Regions from separate parts of the Silvimonas sp. genome, predicted to be linked through region 1. Evidence: predicted binding sites of a transcription regulator. Region 1 holds the regulator's gene; each other region holds the start of a gene.
The links. Region 1 encodes FNR, which switches genes on or off when oxygen is low (the NO sensors DNR and NnrR bind a similar motif). Its sites were predicted from a motif close to TTGATNNNNATCAA; they were not measured.
Positions count from the first base shown of each region.

Region 2: P4L78_RS13320 (DUF3149 domain-containing protein) is a predicted target of FNR. The motif match lies at 759-772, and genes of this name have one in related genera.
Region 3: P4L78_RS20575 (ATP synthase subunit I) is a predicted target of FNR. The motif match lies at 1,197-1,210, and genes of this name have one in related genera.

Region 1 is NZ_JARLJK010000122.1:358,578-360,844, forward strand. It holds gene P4L78_RS14370 (hypothetical protein) at 56-763, opposite strand; gene fnr (fumarate/nitrate reduction transcriptional regulator Fnr) at 777-1,523, opposite strand; gene hemN (oxygen-independent coproporphyrinogen III oxidase) at 1,741-2,267, shown strand, end outside.
Region 2 is NZ_JARLJK010000122.1:127,552-129,818, reverse strand. It holds gene P4L78_RS13330 (DinB family protein) at 1-176, shown strand, start outside; gene P4L78_RS13325 (YajQ family cyclic di-GMP-binding protein) at 214-699, shown strand; gene P4L78_RS13320 (DUF3149 domain-containing protein) at 838-1,017, shown strand; gene P4L78_RS13315 (glycosyltransferase family 39 protein) at 1,098-2,267, opposite strand, start outside.
Region 3 is NZ_JARLJK010000144.1:270,176-272,442, forward strand. It holds gene P4L78_RS20565 (AAA family ATPase) at 1-169, shown strand, start outside; gene P4L78_RS20570 (ParB/RepB/Spo0J family partition protein) at 221-1,066, shown strand; gene P4L78_RS20575 (ATP synthase subunit I) at 1,254-1,625, shown strand; gene atpB (F0F1 ATP synthase subunit A) at 1,628-2,267, shown strand, end outside.

The DNA.
Region 1 (2,267 bases):
CATTTTTTTTGCCAACGCACCACCGATACTGGCTTAGCCTTGTGCTGTTGAAGTGTCAGGACGCGGTTGCGGCGGACGGGCTTGGGACGACTGGGAGTATCAGCAGCCACTGTGCTAGCTCCCTCGCCAGTGCATTAGAGCTACCTTGGAGCAAGAGGCCACTTTGCGCGGCGTGCCATGGAGTGAACGGCTCGGTGTCGAGGGCCAGGTAATCCCGCGCCTCTCGCTGCAGCTTCTCAAAACCGCCGTGAACCAGGTATTGCCAAGACTGCAGATCAAACGGCGTGCTGCCGGGTTGCTGCAACGCGCGCTGTAACCACAACCAGACCTCTCCAGACTGCATTAGGCAGGCACCGCTTGCGGTCTGCAAAAACGCGCCAGCCCCGGGGCCGCCTGCGTGAAGCCATGCGTTGGGCAGGGCTGGCGACAACGCTGCAATGATGGGTTCGGCTATTGCAAGGTCACTGTGCTTTGCACCGACAGCGAGCATCCAGCCGTAGATTTGCCCGAGGGGGTTTTGCAAGTTGCCGGCTATATCCAGCAGATGCCAGCCCTGTGCATCGGCTTGGCTTTTCCATGCCAGATATTCCGCGAGCCCTTGCGGGTTCACCAACACCAACGTGCTGTCGGGGGTGGGTGCAGGCGGCAAAGCAGTTGGAGTTTCTGCCGGAAATACCGGCACCCCCAATCCTGATCGCGCCAGGCGGCCAAGGATGGAGGATGCGAGCGCCGCTGGGGCAACCAGGCAAACTTGCGTGAGCATTGGAATCAGGCAGTCAATTGCTTTGACAGTTGTTCATCAATTGTTTCAAGCCTTCGGTGTCTTTCAGTTCGATGAGCCTGTTCTGTACTCGAATCAGACCATTGTCCTGGAAGCGCGATAAGGTTCTGCTTACCGTTTCCAGCTTCAGGCCGAGGTAGCTGCCGATTTCTTCGCGCGTCATGCGCAGATGAAAGCTGCTGTGCGAATAGCCACGTAAGGCAAAGCGCTGCGAGAGATTGAGCAAGAACGCAGCAATCCGTTCCTCTGCCTTCATATTGCCCAACAGCAGCATTACGCCATGATCGCGGACGATTTCGCGGCTCATCATCTTGTAAAGATGGCGTTGCAGGTTGGGAATACGGCGCGACATGGATTCGATTTCAGCAAAGGGCAGTTCGCATACTTCGCTATCTTCCAACGCAACTGCGTCACAAGTGTGATGGTCGGTGCTGATTGCATCCATGCCCATCAACTCACCATTCATGTGAAAACCGGTCACTTGTTCGCGACCATCTTCAGAAACGATGCTGGTTTTGAAGAAGCCGAGGCGCACTGCATAGAGTGCATGGAACGGCTCACCGGCACGGTAGAGTGCTTCGCCGCGCTTGATGGGGCGGCCCTGGCTGACCAATTGATCAACTTGTCGCATTTCTTCGGGCGACAAGCCAATGGGCAGACACAGTTCACGCAAACTGCAATTTGAGCAGGCGTGCCGCAGTTGCTTGAGGCCGGTTTCGCGTAACTGAATTGGTGACAGCATGATGTTGTTCCACTATGACTTGAAATTTTTACGCCATTGCAGCGGCACCCTTACACAATCCTGTGTGCCGCTTCATCGAATTCTGTGCCGCTTATTGAGCCAGGTCACGTATCCTCGCAGTAGATGCTAGCATCATGCGAGTCGTATTGATTTGGATCAAGTAACTATGTCCCAGATGTAGGCAAAATCTTTACCCTGTGTTTTAGGGGTAGGACAAATGCATACAACACCGTTGATCCAGCAGGTCGAATTCGATCGATCTCTTGTCGAGCGCTACGATGGCAAAGGCCCTCGCTACACGTCTTATCCCACCGCAGACCGATTTGCCGAGCTTGAAACTGCCGATTATCGCGAGATGCTGTTGCATTCGCGTGTAGGTGAGGCGGACAAGCCTGCTTCTTTATATTTTCATCTGCCGTTTTGCAATACGATTTGCTATTACTGCGCTTGCAATAAAGTGATTACCAAAGATGAATCGCAGGCAGTTAAATATACAGAGTATCTACAAAAAGAAATACAGCTTCACGTAAATATATTGCCATACCGAATGAAGGTTGGCCAGATCCACTTTGGGGGTGGTACACCGACTTTTTTGCCGGAAACCCAACTAGCCACTTTAATGCGCGCAATTAATGATAATTTCGACATTCTGACGGATGGCGAATATTCAATCGAAATTGATCCGCGCAAACTTGAATTATCAAAAATAGCGTTGCTGGCTGAAACGGGTTTTAACCGGGTGAG
Region 2 (2,267 bases), 230 kb from region 1:
CGATGTACCAGCGCGACCTGAACATGCCAGCGTGGATTGTGGTTACTCATTTTTTCAATCACCAGACCCATCATCGTGGTCAGCTGACGACTTTGTTATCGCAACTTGGCATTGACCCCGGCGTGACCGACCTCCCCATGTTGCCGGCGCTTGAGATAGATCCATTTACGTTTTGAAATTGGCAACCCCCGAATTATTTAGCAGGAGAATCCCATGCCCTCATTCGATATTGTTTCTGAAGTTAATGACGTTGAAGTGCGCAATGCGCTGGAACAAACCAACAAAGAAGTGAGCACCCGCTTTGACTTCAAAGGCTCGGATGCGCGTGTAGACCAGGCAGAGAAGGTGCTGACCTTGTTTGCCGATAACGACTTCCAGCTCGATCAAGTGAAAGACATTCTCACCGCCAAACTGACCAAGCGCGGCGTGGACATTCGCTGCCTGGATGAAGCCAAGAGCGAGAAGGTATCCGGCAACAAGGTCAAACAAGCGATCACCGTGCGTACCGGCATCAGCGGTGAAGAAGCCAAGAAGATCGTCAAGCTGATCAAGGACTCCAAACTCAAAGTCCAGGCCGCGATTCAAGGCGATGAAGTACGCGTCTCTGGCGCCAAGCGTGATCTGCTGCAGGAATGTATCGCGCTGGTGCGCAAAGCGGTAACTGACTATCCGGTGCAATTCCAGAACTTTCGTGACTGAAACAGCGGCAAACCGCTTTGCCGAAAATATGACATTTCGGTATTTGTGACCGCAACAAATTGACTGTCGTCAATATCAACTCAGCGCCGACCCGCCATGATCGTGTCATTACAAATTCGTCCTGGCAGGAGTCACATCATGGAAAACACCCCTTGGGAAACGCTGTTTTTTTCTGATATTGGCCTGTTGAGCCTGTTCACGATTGGATTCATTCTGGTGATGGCGGTGTATATCTTCTTGTTTGTTCGTCGCAATGTGATGAACGCTGTTGATCCGGACACCATCAAAAAAGAAGATCATCACCCGCAACACTCGTAACGTTACAGTTACTACCCATAAAAAAGACCAGCAAGTTGCTGGTCTTTTTTATGGGTAGTAACTGCTGCCAAGCGCTGGCTCTACTGAGTGGCAGAATGGGTTTTATCAATCAGATAGAAATGCTCATGCCGCTCTCCTGGGCGCGCGCCATCCCATAACACCATAGAACCCGGCGGCGGATCACCCGACAACAACTGCAGGCGGCAACCATCAACCTCACGCCGTTGCAGCGGCATATCCGAAAAATAATCAATCGAAGCGGCCATTGAGTCGGATATCAACGATCCATCAATGCATCCCGGTTTTTGCGAGTTAATTGCCACCTGCAAAGCAGCAACCACCGGACGATAGCTCTTTGAAGCATCCAGCCACGGCTGCCACAAGCCAATCAATGCACCCCACAATAGTGTGACGCCACACGCCCAATTGGTGATCGCAAGGCGTCCCAGCGAGCGCTTGCGTAGCAGCACCCAGCACCATGTCGCTGAGATTGCCAGCGTAAATACCAGCCCAATCACCGCAACGTGCGGGTGCCACGCCGGGCTAGCCTCAAGCAAAGTTCTGGCCCAGCTGCTGGGTGTTCCGGTCTGGATAACCAGCCACGCACACCACAACAAAAAGGTACCAACCCCAAAAGTCATGATGCCAAACCAGTTGAGCGCCGCAGCCGCGCCGCGCCGCAAGCGATCGATCCCCACCGTGGTCAATAAAGACAGAGCTGGAAGTACGATCAGCAAGGACGACTCGCCGATCAAATCGCCCGCCAGAGCCAGCCAGCACGCGTTCAACAACAAAGCCATTATCGGTAGCGCCAGTTTCGGCGAACGCCACTCAGCCTTGTTGGACCAGGCACCCCAGACACCCAACGGCAGAACCGGCCAGGCAAACCACAACACGATTGAAAAGAAAAAACCGAAGGTGTGGAAGGATTGCCAAGCAGCCAGCCCCCCAAATGCGCCAAATGCGTAATAGTTAAGCCAGACCCGAAACGCGGGCGGGCTGAACTGATAGAGATCCACCACCCAAATCAACCCGAGCGGCACAGCGGTGACCAGGGCAGTTAACAGCGTGGCTAGATACCACGGGCGCCGCCATGGGCGGAAAGCCACCAGAGACATAGCGGTGACCAGACTGAGTAAGAACTCGCCCCAGGACGCTCCCAGCAGCAGAACCAACCAGGACATCCCCAGCAATAGCCCGCCCTGCACCGGCTGCCTTAACGCCCAAGCCAGCGCATACAGTTGCCAGGC
Region 3 (2,267 bases), on a different contig from region 1:
TTACCACACCGTGATTCCACGCAACGTACGTCTGGCAGAAGCGCCCAGTTATGGCCGCCCGATTCTGTCCTATGACAAAACCTCCAAAGGCGCGCAAGCCTATTTGCAACTCGCCGAAGAGTTGCTGGCACGGCATAATCCGGTCGATGCTGCACAGCCGGTTGTTTAAATTGCAGATGCAATCGCTGATGCCAATCCCATTCGCCGGAATCACCCGAACATGAACAAAAAATTCAAAGGCCTGGGTCGTGGCCTGGACGCATTGATGGGCGATGAGGCGGCCAACGAATCGCTTCAACAATTGCCCGTTACCAGTCTCCAACCGGGCAAATATCAGCCGCGTACGCAGATGGACGAAGCCGCGTTGCAAGAACTGGCCGAGTCGATTCGTTCGCAAGGCCTGATGCAGCCGGTGCTGGTGCGCCCGATTGCGGGTGGCCCGGAAGATCGTTACGAGATCATCGCCGGTGAACGCCGTTGGCGCGCTTGCCAACTGGCGGGCCTGACTGAAATTGCTGCGCTGGTCCGCGAAGTACCGGACGAAGCCGTGGCGGCGATGGCGCTGATCGAAAATATCCAGCGCGAAGACCTCAATGCGCTGGAAGAAGCCCAAGGCTTGTCGCGGCTGATTGATGAGTTTGGCATGACGCATGAAGCCGTTGCCCATGCGGTGGGTAAATCCCGTGTGACCGTAACCAATCTGCTGCGTTTGCTGAATCTGGCGGAACCGGTACGCGACTTGCTGGCGGCCGGTCAGTTCGACATGGGCCACGCGCGCGCATTGCTGGCGCTGCCAACGCTTAAGCAAATCGACACGGCGCGCACGGTAGCACTCAAAGGCTTGTCGGTGCGTGAAACTGAAGCGCTGGTGCAGCGTCTATTGCAAGAAGTGCCGGCACGTGAAGAAAAGAAAGCTGATCCGGATATCACCCGGCTGGAAGAAGAAGTTTCATCCCGTCTTGGCTCAACGGTTGCCATCAAGCATGGCAAACGCGGCAACGGCAAGTTGATGATCGACTACACTAGTCTGGATGACCTGGACCGTTTGCTGGCGCTATTGAAATAGTTGCAAAACGGACTTTCCGCCGGCCTGACCAGACCTGCAAGGCTAACGCACAATATTGGTGCAATTCTTGCGAGATGAGCGCCCGAAAACCCGGCATGGGTCAAAAACCCAGTAACTTCAATGTGTAAAATTGACGCGCAACAAGCGTCATCCGTATAATCGCCGGATATTTGCCTGGCGTAACAAAATGGTTAACAAAGCACAGATCCGGGGCATCATCCGGCTTAAGGCCTGGATTACTCTAGCGGTCGCGGTGCTCGTTTTTATTTTATGGGGTTCGCAAGCAGGAATTGCAAGTGTCATGGGTGGCACTGTCGCAGTTTTGGGTTCCCTCATTTACGCTAAAACGGCTTACCAGTTGCCTTATGGGCCGCCAGAAGTGCTGATGAAACTGCACTTTCTGGGCGAAGCACTAAAAATGGCGTTTACCCTGGTGGCCTTTGGGGCGATTTTCGTCTTTCACCGGAAGGTGGTCTGGCCAGCGCTTATCTTCGGATACGCTGCAGCGGCCTCGGCCTTCTGGTTCGGGCTTTTGATCAAATTTAAAGACAAGAAATAATCATGGCTGAACAGACCTCAACCGAATATATCCTTCACCATCTGACGCACAACCGTCTGCACACCGAAGGAACAATGGCCAATTTCCACCTGGATACATTCTGGGTGGCGCTGGTTCTTGGTTTCATCTTCGTCGGCGTTTTTGGTCTGGTTGCCCGCAAGGCAACTGACGGTGTGCCTGGCAAGTTGCAAAACTTTGTCGAGCTGATCGTCGAGATGGTCGACACCCATATCAAAGATACCTTCCATGGCAAGAGCAAGGTCATCGGCCCACTGGCGCTGACTATTTTCTGCTGGGTGTTCCTGATGAACGCCATGGACTTCTTCCCGGTTGACCTGTTCCCCATGATCGCGCAATGGATTGGCGTCACCTTCTTTGGTGCTGATCCTCACCATGTTTACCTGCGCGTGGTACCTACCGCCGACGTAAACCAGACATTCGCCATGTCGATCTCTGTGCTGTTGTACATCATTGGTTTCTCCATCAAGGCCAAGGGTCTGGGCGGCTGGATCAAGGAACTGTTCACCGCACCGTTCCATGCTGAAGGTACCGTCGGCAAGGTTTGTCTGCTGATCCCCAACTTCCTGTTCCAGTTGATTGAACTGATCGCCAAGCCGATTTCGCTGGCACTGCGGTTGTTCG